One region of the Raoultibacter timonensis genome, then DNA from elsewhere that is predicted to be linked to it. Evidence: predicted binding sites of a transcription regulator. Region 1 holds the regulator's gene; the other holds the start of a gene.
What was found. Region 1 encodes LexA, which represses DNA repair genes until DNA is damaged. Its sites were predicted from a motif close to CNAACANNTGTTNG; they were not measured.

Region 2: a site for LexA is predicted at 1,799-1,812, ahead of uvrB (excinuclease ABC subunit UvrB). Genes of this name have one in related genera too.

Annotation. Positions count from the first base shown of each region.
Region 1 is NZ_AP025564.1:2,056,039-2,063,372, reverse strand. Features, by position in the region: gene hflX (GTPase HflX) at 3-1,313, shown strand; gene lexA (transcriptional repressor LexA) at 1,392-2,036, opposite strand; gene MWL89_RS08440 (hypothetical protein) at 2,152-2,451, shown strand; gene MWL89_RS08435 (ATP-binding cassette domain-containing protein) at 2,863-4,383, shown strand; gene nrdR (transcriptional regulator NrdR) at 4,481-4,927, shown strand; gene dut (dUTP diphosphatase) at 4,931-5,374, shown strand; gene MWL89_RS08420 (MerR family transcriptional regulator) at 5,714-6,127, shown strand; gene MWL89_RS08415 (hypothetical protein) at 6,270-6,701, shown strand; gene MWL89_RS16320 (helix-turn-helix transcriptional regulator) at 6,667-6,948, shown strand; gene MWL89_RS08410 (molybdopterin-containing oxidoreductase family protein) at 7,113-7,334, shown strand, end outside.
Region 2 is NZ_AP025564.1:3,164,603-3,171,936, forward strand. Features, by position in the region: gene uvrB (excinuclease ABC subunit UvrB) at 1-1,660, opposite strand, end outside; gene coaE (dephospho-CoA kinase) at 1,911-2,510, opposite strand; gene mnmA (tRNA 2-thiouridine(34) synthase MnmA) at 2,647-3,723, opposite strand; gene MWL89_RS12995 (hypothetical protein) at 4,277-5,326, shown strand; gene MWL89_RS13000 (TetR/AcrR family transcriptional regulator) at 5,477-6,037, shown strand; gene MWL89_RS13005 (hypothetical protein) at 6,163-6,792, shown strand; gene MWL89_RS13010 (alpha/beta hydrolase) at 7,130-7,334, shown strand, end outside.

The DNA of each region.
Region 1 (7,334 bases):
CCATGACCCAATCCAAGCATTTCACTATAGAAGAGGTACGCGAGCGCGCCGTGCTCGTGGGGGTCGATCGCGGCGATACGACGTGGCCCGTTTCCGAAAGCCTTGCAGAACTCGAGAGGCTCGCCAACACCGCCGGCGCCGACGTGGTTGCGGTAACGTCGCAAAAGCTCGATGCGCCGAATCCGCGTACGTTCGTCGGCTCGGGAAAGGCCGAGGAAGTTGCCGACCTCTGCCGCGCCCATAGCGCCGATATCGTGATATTCGATGACGAGCTTACCCCATCGCAGCAAACGAACCTTGAGAGGGTCGTTCCGAAGGAGGTCAAGGTAATCGATCGAACGGCGCTGATCCTCGATATATTCGCGCTGCATGCGACGAGCAAAGAGGGGCGTTTGCAGGTGAGGCTTGCTCAGAACCAATACCTTCTTCCGCGTCTTCGGGGCATGTGGGCCCACCTTGCCTCGAACCGCATGGGCGGCGGCGTCGGATCGAGGTTCGGCGAGGGCGAAAGCCAGCTCGAGGTCGACCGCAGGATGGTGCGCAAACGCATAACCTCGATCAAACGCGAGCTGAAGCAGCTGAACGAAGTGCGCGCGCTTCAGCGCGAGGGGCGGTACAAAAGCGGCATGTTCAAGGTATCCCTTGCGGGCTACACCAACGCCGGCAAATCGAGCCTCCTCAATGCGCTCACCGATGCGGGCGTGCTCAGCTACGATAAGCTGTTTGCCACGCTCGATTCGACGACGAGGAAATTCGTGCTTCCCGAGGGGCGCGAGATAACCCTTACCGATACCGTCGGATTCATTCAGAAGCTTCCGCATACGCTGGTCGAGGCATTCAAATCGACGCTCGACGAGATCGTGGGCGCTGATTTGATCCTTCATGTCATCGACGCTTCTTCAGACGAACGGGAGGCGCAGATTCAGTCGGTCGAAGAGGTGCTCGGGCAGATCGGAGCGCACGACATCAAGCGCGTCGAGGTGTTCAACAAGATCGATCTTCTCGGCGAGGTCGAAAAGGAGGCGCTGTCGAACAGGCATCCCGATGCGATACTCGTCTCGGCGCTCAGTGGAGCCGGCATAGACGCTCTGGTGAAGAGAATTGCAGCGGTGGCCTCAGCTCACGACGAGCTTATCAGCGTGCTGGTTCCCTACAGCAGAGGCGATCTTGTCTCGATCGCCCACGAACGTGCCTTGATCGTTCTCGAGGAACACGGCGAGGACGGTACGCGCATCGATATGCAGATAGGCCCCGCATACGCTTCGATGTTCGAGGCGTTCCGCGTCGAGGTGCAATCGCCCATCGACGCGTAGCCTCGTAGCTTCCGGAAAAGAATCGGCCCCGATCGACGATTGCGATCGGGGCCGACTGCCGTTGGGCGGAAAACGTATTTAAAGGCGCCTGAATACGGCGACGACTTTACCGGCTATGGAGCAATCGGTTGTGATGATGGGATCCATCGACGAGTTTTCCGGTTGCAGGCGTATGTGATTCGATTCTTTGTAGAAGCGCTTGACCGTAGCGCCGTCGTCCATGATGGCTACTACGATATCGCCGTTATCGGCGGTGGGTTGCTCTTTCACTACCACGTAATCGCCGCTGTTGATGCCGGCCTCGATCATGGAATCGCCGCGGACGGAAAGCAGGAACGCTGCGGCATCGCCGACGATTTCGGTTGGGAGGGTGATGGTGTCGGTGATGTTCTCCTCTGCGAGGATGGGAGAACCGGCTGCGACATCGCCGACCAGAGGAAGGTTGACCAGGTTGCCGAAGGTGGGCTGTATAAGATCGTCGATGCCCGATCCCGAGTGGTCTTCAAGCTGGTAGGTGAGGGCGATCGAGCGGGACTTGAGCGGATCTCGCTTGATGAGCCCTTTGTCTTCGAGCGCTTTGAGATGGACGTGAACCGTTGAAGGGGAGGAGAGGCCAAGGCTCTGACACACTTCACGCACGGTGGGGCCGTATCCCTTCTCGCGAATGCAGTCCTCGATGCAGTCGAGTACTGCCTGCTGGCGTTTCGTGACTTTTTCTGCCATGTGGCTTCCTTTCAAAACTTCGAACAAATGTTTGAAAAATATCTTGACATGAACTTTTGTTCGCCATATAGTATACACGAACAAAGGTTCTAGGCAAGAGCAAGGAGGCACATTTATGAAGAATTTCGAAGCGCGCTATACCGTGGTCGGAACATCCGCCCTCAAGGTCGATGCCTCCCAAAACCAAGCCCATGCTGCTATCATCGAATTCCCTGCATCCGGCAAAACCGGAAGGCCGCGCCATGCGGCGAGCCGGCATCTGCACGGAAGAGTCTCCGATCTTGAACTTGTCAGCGAGCTCCGAACGGGAACCGCCCGCGGCAAGGCATTCGGGCGCATTGCTCCCTGGCAGTCCGTTTCCGCTGGCGTTGTGCTCGCTGCAGCTGCTTTTGCCACCATCTTCCTTGGGATATAACGGTTAACCATCCTATCTTCCGCAGAAGCTGCGTTCTGTGAGAAGAGCTGCGTAGCGCCCCGGTTCGCCGGGGCGCATTTCGTTTCGAGGGGAGCTTGCTTCGCCGTGCTGATGGTGGGCGGCACGTATCGGGCGAGCGTTGCTATTCGAAGGCCGCCCGCGCGCCTCCGAGCGGAAAGCGTGCTTTTCGATTTTTGTATGATGTGTTACACTTCGAATGATCATACGCCATGGGCGTTGTACCCGTCATCAAGGAGAAGGACATGCGCAAATAACGATTGCCTTCGGGCATCCCCTAAGCAGACAGTATTCTTTTGTCGCAACCGGGTGCGCAATCGTTATCGTATCAGCCATGTCCCAGATTTCCATTGCATTTCATTCGCGTTGCGCCTTCGTTCAATGGAGGTCGCCATGTTCATTACCTTGCACAATGTGTCATATACCTACGATGATTCCCCTGTACCTGCGCTCGAAGGGCTTTCGGCGACGTTTGCCGAGGGGTGGACCGGTATCGTGGGAAACAACGGAGCCGGGAAAAGCACGCTCCTAAAACTCCTTTGCGGACATCTTCGGCCCGACGGGGGTACGATCAGACCTGCGGCTTCAGGGGTGTATTGCGCTCAAGAGACCGCCTTGGAGCCCGAAAACCTCTACGATTTCGCATCCGACTACTCAGCCGAGGCGGTTCGCCTCCGCGCTTCGCTCGAACTCGAAGACGATTGGCTGTGGCGTTACGGCACCCTTTCGCATGGCGAGCGCAAACGCATACAGGTTGCCTGTGCGCTTTCCCTTAATCCGGCGGTTGTGTCGCTCGACGAGCCGACGAACCATCTCGATAGCCAGACGCGGGAAGTCCTGCTCGGTGCGTTGAAGGCACATCGTGGCGTCGGTTTGCTCGTTTCGCACGACAGGCGCTTCCTCGACGAATTGGTTTCGCAGTGCCTGTTTATTGACGCTGGACGGGCGACGATGATCCCAGGCTCTTACACCGAAGCCAAAGCCCAGCTCGACCTGCGAGAGCAAAGCGCTCGAACCGAGCGAAAGCAGGTGCGCGACCAGCTTTCCCGAACCCGAAGCGAGATGAATCGGCGAAAAGCGGTGGCAAGCCAAAGCGCTGCCCGCCGATCGGGTCGTAACCTCGATAAACACGATAGCGACGGCCGCGAAAAGCTTCGCCTGGCCGTATATTCGGGACAAGACGGAAAAACCGGTCTGTTGGCCGCCCAAATGGATAAGAAGATCGAGAGAACCCGAGAGCGCCTCGATGGAATCCGGACCAAAAAGATCTACGAGAAGCCGCTCGATATACATGCGGAACCCTCGAAAAGGCGCTACGTGGCCCATATCGAACGAGGATCGATCAATATGGGAGATGCGAGGGTGCTTCATTATCCCGAGGTATTCGTCGGCCCGACCGATCGCATTGCGCTCCGCGGACGCAACGGAGCAGGGAAATCCACATTCCTCTCTGTGCTCCTTGCTTCGATCCCCGATCTTGACGACCACCTCGTCTATATTCCTCAAGAGGTTGATTCCGCGGATGGAAGGAAGGTTTTGGAGAAACTGAAGAGCATGCAGTCGTCGCAAACCGGGGAGGTGCTCTCGATCGTTGCGCGACTCAACTCCCCGCCCGAGAGGATACTATCCGGAGACGAACTGAGCCCCGGCGAGCTCAGGAAGGTGATGCTGGCCATGGGGCTGCTCGAGCGTCCGCATCTCATCGTTATGGACGAGCCGACCAATCATCTTGATCTCCCCTCTATCGAAGCGCTGCAAGATGTTCTTGCGCAATGCCCCTGCGCCCTCATCCTCGTATCCCATGACGAGCGGTTCCTCTCCGCCCTGAGCGAGATATCATGGAACTTCAGAGAACCGGATTGCGGGGAAGAGGGGAGGGTCGCAAGGGGAGATACCGTTCTCGTTGTTTCGTGATGGAAAACGTTTTGAGAATTTGCCGCAAGTGTGGAATGCTCGTTGTTCCACAATATGTAGTATGGTAAAGTGATCGAAATACCAACAAAGGAGTAAGATGCGCTGTCCTTCATGTGGTTATGCTGAATCGAAAGTCGTAGACTCGCGCCCCTCGGAAGACGGCGCGTCGATACGGCGAAGAAGGGAATGCCTCGATTGCGGGCGTCGGTTCACCACCTACGAGCGCCTTGGCGACAATCCCCTCGTTATCGTTAAATCCGACGGATCTTCCGAAGCCTACAATCGCGAAAAGCTGTTCAGGGGCGTTCTCATCGCTTGCGCCAAGAGACCCATTTCCTCCGAGCAGATTGCGATCCTGATCGACGATATCGAGCTGGAGCTGCGTAACGACATGCGCAGCGAGATCAAATCGAAGGATCTCGGTGAGATGGTCCTCGCTCGTCTCCGTAAACTCGATGACGTCGCTTACGTCCGATTTGCAAGCGTGTACAAAGATTTCCAGAACATCGAGGAATTCGCTACCGCGCTCGAGGGGCTGGATTAGGCCGTGGCGGAAATAGAAGTTCCCATACGGCTTGTCGATAAGGATCTCGAGATGCCCGCCTATGCGTATCCGGGCGATGCCGGACTCGACCTAAGATCGTCTGTCGATATAGAGCTTGCTCCCTTTCAGCGAGCGCTTATTCCGACGGGTATCGCGATGGCTATTCCTGAGGGTTATGCCGGATTCGTGTTGCCTCGTAGCGGATCGGCCATCAAGCACGGGCTTTCGCTGGTCAACGCTCCGGGCCTGATTGACAGCAGCTATCGGGGCGAGATAAAGGCCATCGCCATCAACCTCGATCCCGAAAACGTTTTGAGGATACAGAGAGGCGATCGGGTAGCGCAGCTGGTTATCATGGCAACGCCGCTTGTTACCCTTTCCGCACAGGAGGAGCTTGAAGCATCGGAGCGCGGAGCCGGTGGATTCGGCAGCAGCGGTTCGGCATGACGATAACAGGCGTGGGCGTACACGCCCCCGACATTGCGGGATAAGCGGGCAAACGCAGTTCAACTGCAGAAGATCCCCGCTTTCTCGATACTGGTAGTTTATAAACCACATACGCAGCCGCTACCAAAGGAAGGGCTCCTACGGGAGTCCTTCCAAGTTTTGAAAAGCACGTCCATAGTTGACCTTAGAGTAGCTCTAAGGTACTATTTCCTTAACGGTTAGAGTAACTCTAAGCTCATAGAGAAATGGTTAGAGTTACTCTAAGGGTGACGTTGTTTGCAGTAGAGGCTCGTAAGTTTGATCTGTCGGCAGAGCGCTGCTCGAGGTTTCGGAGGTTCCATGATCGATCATGTGCTGGGAAACAATCATTCGGGCAATGATGGCGCTCCGCGGTACTCGATCAGTGAAGTGTCGGAAATGACCGGCATATCTGCATTCACTATTCGATACTACGACAAGTGCGGGTTCTTTCCGAAGCTCCAGCGCGACAAAAACAACGTGAGATCGTTTGCCGATCAAGATATCGCCGCGTTACATCTTGTTGATGCTTTGAGGAAAAGCGGGTTGTCTATCGAAGGCATCCAGTATTATGTCAGACTAAGCCTCAAGGGAGATTCGAGTCGCAAGGAGCGCATGGCCATCCTTGAGGCTCGGGAAACCGTACTCGAGTATCAGCGTGAGGAGTTGGGCGAAAGCCTCAAAACGCTGCACAGGGAGTACGGGGGCTTGGAAAACAGCAGCGAAGGCTTCTGAAGCCCTCTCGGCCCGAAGAAGGTTAAAAAACAACGAGCTAGGAGTCGTTAGAGTTCAAGATAGGGCCTTAGAACGGCTCTCAGAGCTTCGTTTGTAAAAGCCCAGTTCAGAGGCTTATTTTTAGCATATGAAAGGAAAACAGATGGCAGACGAGCAAAATCAGCCACCGCAGCCCTCAAATCCCCAGCAATTCAACTACAACGACGGACGTGAGCTCAAGTCCGCGCAGAACCTTGTGATTGCAGCAAGCATCACCGGGCCTGTTTCGATGGTGATCGGCGGTGTGTTTTTAGGCATCGTCGGATTGGTATGCGGAATCCTTGCATATCGGAAGATCCGGGCGCTTCGGGCAAAAGGCGGAACGATCGGACTCGTGGCCTCAAGGCTTCGTACGGCGTGCATAGTGGCTCTGGTGGTAACGGCCATAGCGTTGGTTTTGAATATAACGTATGTGGTATCCGTATATCCGCTTATGGTGGAAGCGCTTGAGACGGGCGATTACTCGAAGTTATTCCCGCAAGGAACTGCGCCATCGACTGGTGGGTCGAACAGCGGAAACGCAACTTGGGGCTAAGAGTGGCAAAAGGCGGTTCGACGCTTCATCCCACATTGGAATCCAAATTATTGATAATACATCTTATGTAAAGTTGGAACAGCGTGTAATACGGAGGCTCGGTGATAGGCACCATCATTCGGGATACATCAGGGAGAGGCTGGTCATCTCCCGCGATACCGTGAGCAGCCATCTCAAGCACATCTACGCGAAGATGGGCATCCATTCGAAACGTGAGCTTTTCGACCTCATTGAGTCCCGAAAGTAGGCTCGGGGCTCTAGCCGTCTTCGTTGTAGGCGGCCATCTTCCCGTTTGTCTGCTTGGTGATCTCTTTTCGCGATGCCCTATCGTATATCCCTATAAAAGCCTTGTTCTGGACGCTCGTATAATTCTCTTAGCGATATGCGCCGCCTAATGCAAGAGGAGGAGATATGTCTGAACCGAAAACGGCCGACAATCCGGAAGGTCGCAAATGGAAATGGCGAGAGGGCGAATACGAGGTTATTCGAAGCAGTGCCCGCTCGGGTCCCGGATGCCATGACAACTGCGGAGTCTTGCTCTACGTGAAGGATGGCAAGCTCGAGAAGATCGAGGGCGATCCCGAAAACCCCTATAACCAGGGACGCCTCTGCCCGAGATGCCTTGCCTACAAG
Region 2 (7,334 bases), 1.1 Mb from region 1:
GCGAACGGTGATTGCGCAGAAACCCTTCCTTGTCGGCATCGAGGATCGCCACGAGCGAAACCTCGGGCAAATCGAGGCCCTCGCGCAGCAGGTTGATGCCCACGAGCACGTCGAACTCGCCGCGACGCAGATCGCGAAGAATCTCGACGCGTTCGAGCGTTGCGATGTCGGAGTGCATGTAGCGGGCCTTCACACCCTGATCGAGGAGGTGATCGGTCAAATCCTCCGCCATCTTCTTCGTGAGCGTGGTGATGAGAACGCGCTCGTCTCGCCCCGCGCGCTCCTTCGCCTCGTCGATGATGTCGTCGATCTGCGAAGCCGACGTGCGTACGATGATCTCGGGATCGAGAAGCCCTGTCGGGCGGATGATTTGCTCGACCTTGTCCTGCGATACCTTCTCCTCGTAATCGCCGGGAGTCGCCGACACGTAGACGAACTGCGGGACGCGCTCCTCGAACTCGTCGAAGCGGAGGGGGCGGTTGTCAAGGCAGCTCGGAAGCCTGAAACCATGCTCGGCGAGCGTGATCTTGCGGCTGCGGTCACCCTCGTGCATGCCGCGGATCTGTGGCACCGTCACATGGCTCTCGTCGATGATGCAGAGGAAGTCCTTCGGGAAGTAGTCGATGAGCGTGTAGGGGGGCTCGCCCGGATCGCGGCCGTCCATATGGCGCGAATAGTTCTCGATGCCCGAGCAGAAACCCATCGTCTCGAGCATCTCGAGATCGTAATTGACGCGCATTTCGAGCCGCTGCGCTTCGAGCAGCTTGCCTTCGGATTTGAACTGGGCCAAGCGGTCGCGCAGTTCCTCGCCAATGGTTTTGATGGCCTTGTCCATCTTCGGGCGCGCCGTCACGTAGTGCGACGCGGGCCACAACGGCAGCGCCTCGAAATCGTTCAACACCTCGCCCGTCACGTTGTCGACCTCGGCGATGCGTTCGATCTCATCGCCCCAAAACTCGATGCGGATGGGATTGTCGGCGTAGGGCGGGAACACGTCGAGGTTATCGCCGCGCACGCGAAACGTACCGCGCTTGAGCTCGTAATCGTTTCGGTCGTACTGGATGTCGATGAGGTCGTGGATGACCGTATCGCGATCCATCTCCTTTTCCTTGTCGACGAACACGGCCATGCCGGCGTAGTCCATCGGGCTGCCGATACCGTAGATGCACGACACCGACGCCACCACGATGCAGTCGCGCCGCGAAAGCAACGCCGAGGTTGCCGCATGGCGCAGCTTCTCGACCTCTTCGTTGATCGAAGCGTCCTTCTCGATGAACGTGTCGCTCGAAGGCACGTAGGCTTCAGGCTGGTAGTAGTCGTAGTAGCTGACGAAGTACACGACCGAATTGTCGGGGAAGAATTCCTTGAGCTCGGAAGCGAGCTGAGCCGCGAGCGTCTTGTTCGGTGCCATGACGAGCGTTGGCTTCTGCGTGGCCTCGATGACCTTCGCCATGGTGAAGGTCTTACCCGAGCCCGTCACACCCAGAAGCGTCTGGTAGCGCATGCCGTTTTCGACGTTTTCAGCAAGCCGCTCGATCGCCTGAGGCTGATCGCCCGCCGGCTCGAACGGCGACACCGCGCGAAACGGCGTCGAGGCAAGGCGAACCTCCTGCGGCTTGCCCGCCATCTCCATACCATCTATATTCGAAAGGTGAGCCATCGCTCCTCCGATCCCATGTCAAACGTTCGATTCGACAAGCGCCGCGCGAAGCCGCCGTGCGCGAAGCTTCGCGCACGCGCGCGGTCGATCAGGCGCATGTACGCATAAGAGTATTAGCGTACCACATGCTACGCGAAGTGAACAGATGTTCGTGAAGATTGTACCGAACTGTTAGCTTTTCGGAACCAACGGCAACGCGGAACCGGCGGCCCCATCCGGCCGACCGACCTGAAAAGCCAGCGGTTTCGTCCTAGGCGTTTCCCGCCTTGAAGGCGTCCCACCACTCGACAACCTGGCGCTTGAGATCCTCGGGAGTGGAATCGTTATGGAACACCACGTCGGCCACCTCGATGCGCTCGGCGTCGGTGATCTGCCGCGCGATACGGCGCTTGACGTCTTCCTCATCCCACCCCGCCGCTACGGCGCGCTCGATACGCATGTCGAGCGGAGCGAGCACCGCGATGATGCAATCGGCATCGGCAGCAAGCGAAATGCTCCTGTTCTTGAATGCGGAGTATTCGACAACGACCGCTTCGCTTTCCTTCGCAAGATCGTCGATGCGGTCGGCGAAAGTCTCTTCGATACGGGGCATCGTGATGCTGTTGAGCAGGCTCGTCTGAATCTCGTTGACAAACGCCTTTGCGGCGAGCGCGGGGCGGTCGACCTCGCCTTCGGCGTTGAGGATATCCTCGCCGAACGCCTCGACCAGATCGGCCTTCACGTAATCGCGCGTCAGAACCTCATGCCCCACTTCGTCGAGGTCGATGAACGGCAATCCCTCCTCGACGAGCGCTTTGGTCGCCATCGACTTCCCGGCGCCCATACCGCCGATAATGAAGATCTTTTTCATGTCCTGCGACCTCCTCGCGCTTGCCCGTGCATTCCTTCGCGCATCATATCACAGCGATCCGCACAGCAAAAGACAGGGCGACAAGACGTTGCCCTCGCGCCTTGCGAAGCCGGAGCCGGGCATCGCCCAGCCCGCCTTACGAGCCGTCGCCCACCGCCTCGATCATCCCGCCGCCGAGCACCGTTTCGCCCAGGTAGAAAACCGCATGCTGGCCGGGCGCCGTCGTCGGCTGGGGGCTCACCAGGCGAACGTCGACCGAGCCCCCGTCGCACGGCGTTACCGTGCACGCGGCTTTGATGCTGCGGTAGCGAAGCTTCACCATGCAATCAAGCGGAGCGTCGAGCGATTCGATCGCCTGCCAGTTCGGACGAGCGACGCGAACGGTACCGATAAGCGTTTCGCGCTTGAAGCCGACCACGAGCTCGTTTCGATCGAAGCGCTTGCCGATCACGTAGTACGGTTCGGGCGCCGCAATGCCGATCCCCTTGCGCTGACCGATGGTATAGCGGAAAAGCCCGTTATGGCGGCCGAGCGCTTGCCCCCGCGCATCGACGATGACACCCGGCGCATCCGCAACTCCCCGCTCTTCGAGAAACGATAGGTGATCGCCGTCGATGAAGCAGATATCCTGGCTCTCGGGCTTATCGGCAACCGGGAGTCCGAGGTCGGCCGCAAGCATGCGCACGTCCGTTTTCGTCGCTGCACCCAGGGGAAGCACGAGGCGCGCCAGCTGCGCCTGCGTCAGCTGCGAGAGCATGTAGCTTTGATCTTTCGACGCGTCGAGCGCCGCCTTCACCGCAAACCGCCCGCTTTCCTCGAATTGGGCGATGCGGGCATAATGGCCGGTCGCAGCTTTTTCGCACCCGTACCTATCGGCCGCCGCAAACAATTGGGGCATCTTGCAGAGCGCGTTGCACGAAACGCAGGGGCTCGGCGTGAGCCCCTGGGCATAGTCGCGCACGAATGGCTGCACGACCGATCGCTCGAACGCGCCTTCGCACTCCCATACCTCGTGCTCGATGCCCAAAAGGGCGCAGACCGCCGCTGCGTCCTCGGCCGCCGCCTGCGACTTCTCGTCGGAAGCGAACAGGCACGTAACGCCGACGACCGCATAGCCCGCACGCATGAGCACGGCGGCCGACACGGCGCTGTCAACACCGCCGCTCATTCCGAGGGCTACGCGCGTTGTTCCTGTTTGTGCCTTGCCGTCCATACAGCGCCTTTCGTATCGCACGCAGGAAATCCCCACGCCGAAAGTTTTTCGGGAGCCACGGGTTCCCGAAACGGTTCCAAGATTTCTAGCAGTATACCAATCCCGCAATTCGCCCCCAAGCAAACGGGGATGCCGACAACGCTTTTGCACGGAATGCCCGCTAAAAAGGACAAAAAAAACGCCGTTGTGAAGCCTTCGCCCCCGGCTTCAGCGAAGGCCGTTCCGCCCGCTTTCGGAACCGCCAGATCAGAACTTTACGCGCTCTCGAACGCCTCCGAGGAAGCCCTCAGGTGCCCAAAAATGCACACCCGGGGCTAACGAAAACGCTTCACGACGGCATTTTTTGTATCGTCAGCTCACCCTGCCGATCATCGATGGAAACGCGGTGCCGTGCGCATTTCGAACCAAGAGCGCACAATGCGATAGCTCACCCTATCGAGTCCTCCTGCATTCTTTTTTATAGTCTATTGTTTCTTAAGTAACATAAGTCTATAATATCGGCAATGCACGGACGCCGAACCGACCGACCACCCGACCGATCACGGGAGGAACCATGAAAGCCGTATCTTCGCTCGCCAACGCCTGCCTGTCACGTTCGACCAAGTTAAGCTCAATCAAACCCCTGCGCTTTTCCCACGAGCGGGGTTCGTACTTCGACTACGCCGAGGCAGCCAACCTGGGAATGTACATCCACGTTCCTTTCGCGAACACCCCCCTGAACGATCGCGCATGCGACGATGGCGCGCATAGTCGCGCTCAGCGGGAGAGCGACGAACGCAAACTTCTCGACGAAATCCTCCGAGCGATCGATGCGGCAGGATCCGCTTCCTGGAGAACCGCCTTCAGCGTATCGGACGGACGCCTCCGCAAAGCCGAATCAGGCTCCCGGAAAACCATCACCACGCTGTTCATCAAGGGCAATACCGCAGCGCTCGACGAACAGGAGGTCGATGCCCTCATGCAGTCGGTTCGCGAGCGATTCGACATTACGAACGGCACGGGTTTCGAACTCGCATCGGCCGATGTAACTGCCGATCGGCTTCGTACGCTCAAAGAGTCCGGGGTCGCGCATATCGCCATCAACCTGAGCGCTGCCGAGCCGTGCGCAACCGATGCCCCCGTCTCGCCGAACGCCGTCTGCACCGAGACCCTTACCGCATTGAAAGAAGTGGCCTTCGAAACCGTTTCGCTCAACTTCGCGTTCGCCCAACCGGGTCAAGACGCCCACCAGCTCCAGTGCACCATCGACACCGCGCTCGCGAGCGGAGCGAATCATATCGCCATCAGGCCGTACAATAGCCGTGAAGCCAAGCGGATGAAGTCGAGGGGCGTCGCGGACGCGCAACCGATCGTCGAGTTCGGTTGCGCGGCTACCATGCTCATGACGGGACGGTTCGAAGTCAACGCCTACTCGATCACCGAGTACGGCACGCGGCTCGACTCGGGAGCTGCGCCCGCAGCGCTCGTCCTCAAGCTGGTCGAACGCGAGCGCATGCTCAGGTATCTGCTCTGGGCGGCTCACGCCGAAGCGCGGACGATGCTCGCGCAGGCGCGGTTGCTGCGGAGCATCGGGCGCCCCCACGCGAGGACCGGGCGGCGTTGACGGATTCCCATTCGATAAAACCACGATTCCGGCAATGCCAAGCGCCTTGCCCGCCCGTGCAGCGGAAGCGATTATAATGAACAGGGCAGGCGATCGCCCAATGCGCAAAGCAGCAGCCTTCCGACCACCGTAAAACGACGAGGAGCCCTGATGTACATCGAACCGAAAGACTCGCGGCAGCGCTACACCAAGCAATGCCTCTTCGATTCGTTCTCGCGGGCCCTTGAGTGCAAACCTGTATCCGAGATCACCGTAAGCGAAATCTGCGACGATGCGGGCATCTCGCGCAAAACCTTCTACAAGTACTACTCCGACCAATTCGCCCTGCTGCTTGCCATGCAAGACGACCTGTTCGCAGGATTCGAACGCTATGTCGAGCAGCTTCCCGCCAATGTGTTCGACATGGCGCCGGCCCTCATCGCATTCGCTTCCGATCATCGCGTGCTCATCCGCGCCGCATTCCAGAACCGCGGCGAAGGGAACTTCATCGATCGCGTGATCTCGTTTCTCTACGAGGCGTACCACGCCGATTGGGAAAGAGCGAACCCTCACATGGCCGAGCAGGACGTCGAGTTCTTGTTCCATTATGTGGCCTCGGGCCTCGTCGGCATCATCCGCCTCTGGCTCTTCGACGAACCCGAACTCAGCATTGACGAAGTGGTCGAAAAGGCGCACTACCTCATGAGACTGACCACTCCGAAAAGCGCGTAGCGCGACCGTCCGAGCCGCCGCGAGCCGCCTATCCGAAACGAGCGCAAAGCCGCACGCGAAGCACCAGGAGCAAAAGCTCGAGAGACCCGAGCTTGAAGTACCGAGAACCGAGAGATTGGAAACCCATGGAAACCACGAGCTTTACCGATGCGAAGACGGTGGCCCTCAAGGTCCTGCTCGCGCCCGAACTCGCCGGCAAGGTGTTTCTCGAAGGAGGCCTGGTACCTTGGGTCATCTCGGGCAACGCTTCGGGCCGTTGTCATGACGACGTCGACTTCTCGGTGCGCGACGAAGACATGCCGACGGTTCGCACGTGGTTGCAAACACGGGGGTTCTACGACGCCGCGCTCGATTCGCGGGAGATCACATGCAATTCCAAAAGGGAGGATTACGGCGTGCATGCGCTCACCGACGGCGTCATGGTCAGCTTCGCCCCCTTCAGGATCGAGAACGGCAAGCTCACCCAGAGAAACGCGCTCCACCGCTCGTTCGCCGGATACGATGCGCTGCTCGTCGCCGCGATCGAGAGCCTCGCCGAGGCCGACTTCGTCGAAATGCGCGAACTCGAAGACGGTACGCGCATCGGCGTGGCAACCATCGAATCGGTACGCGCCGCCAAGGCGGCAACCGACCGCGAAAAGGACAAGGCCGACCTCGCCGAAATCGACCGCATCGGCTACGATGCCGAAAGGCTCGCACGCGTCGAAGCCTCTTTTGCCACCATGACGGTCGACTGCCCCGCGCACAGCGAATAACAGCAGCGCGACGGAGGCGAACCGCGCGAAAACCGGCAATGGCGGCCGAACCCGCCTGCCGTCCGCCTGAGAAGAGCCGCCCGCAGGCCGTTTGCGGCGAAGCGCCCGCGGTCGGCTCCGCACGGGCGATCGCCTCTCGGTTACAGGTTGCCGAACGGACCCGATCACCCGGCAGCGCCCTTCGCCGGCGCATCACGGATGGAAAACGCGTACGGCTCGTAGCACGGAGGACGGCCCCTCTGTGCTACGATAGACCCATCAGCGGCGCGAGCGTGCGCCGCGCGGCAAGCCGGCACGGGATCGGTGCCGCCGCTCTTTGCGAAAGGACGGCATCGACATGCCCATCAACAAGGCGATCCTCGCCGCCTTCAAAGCGGCTTCGCGGATCAAACCCGATATCAGGAAATCCTACGAGGCACAGCGCGTCGCCGAGGAAGTGAGCGCCAGGCTCATGATTCCCGATCCGCGTTGCCGCATCGACGAAGCCAAGGCGACCATGCCCGACGGCTTCGAGCTGCCCCTGCGCGTGTTCACGCCGCTCG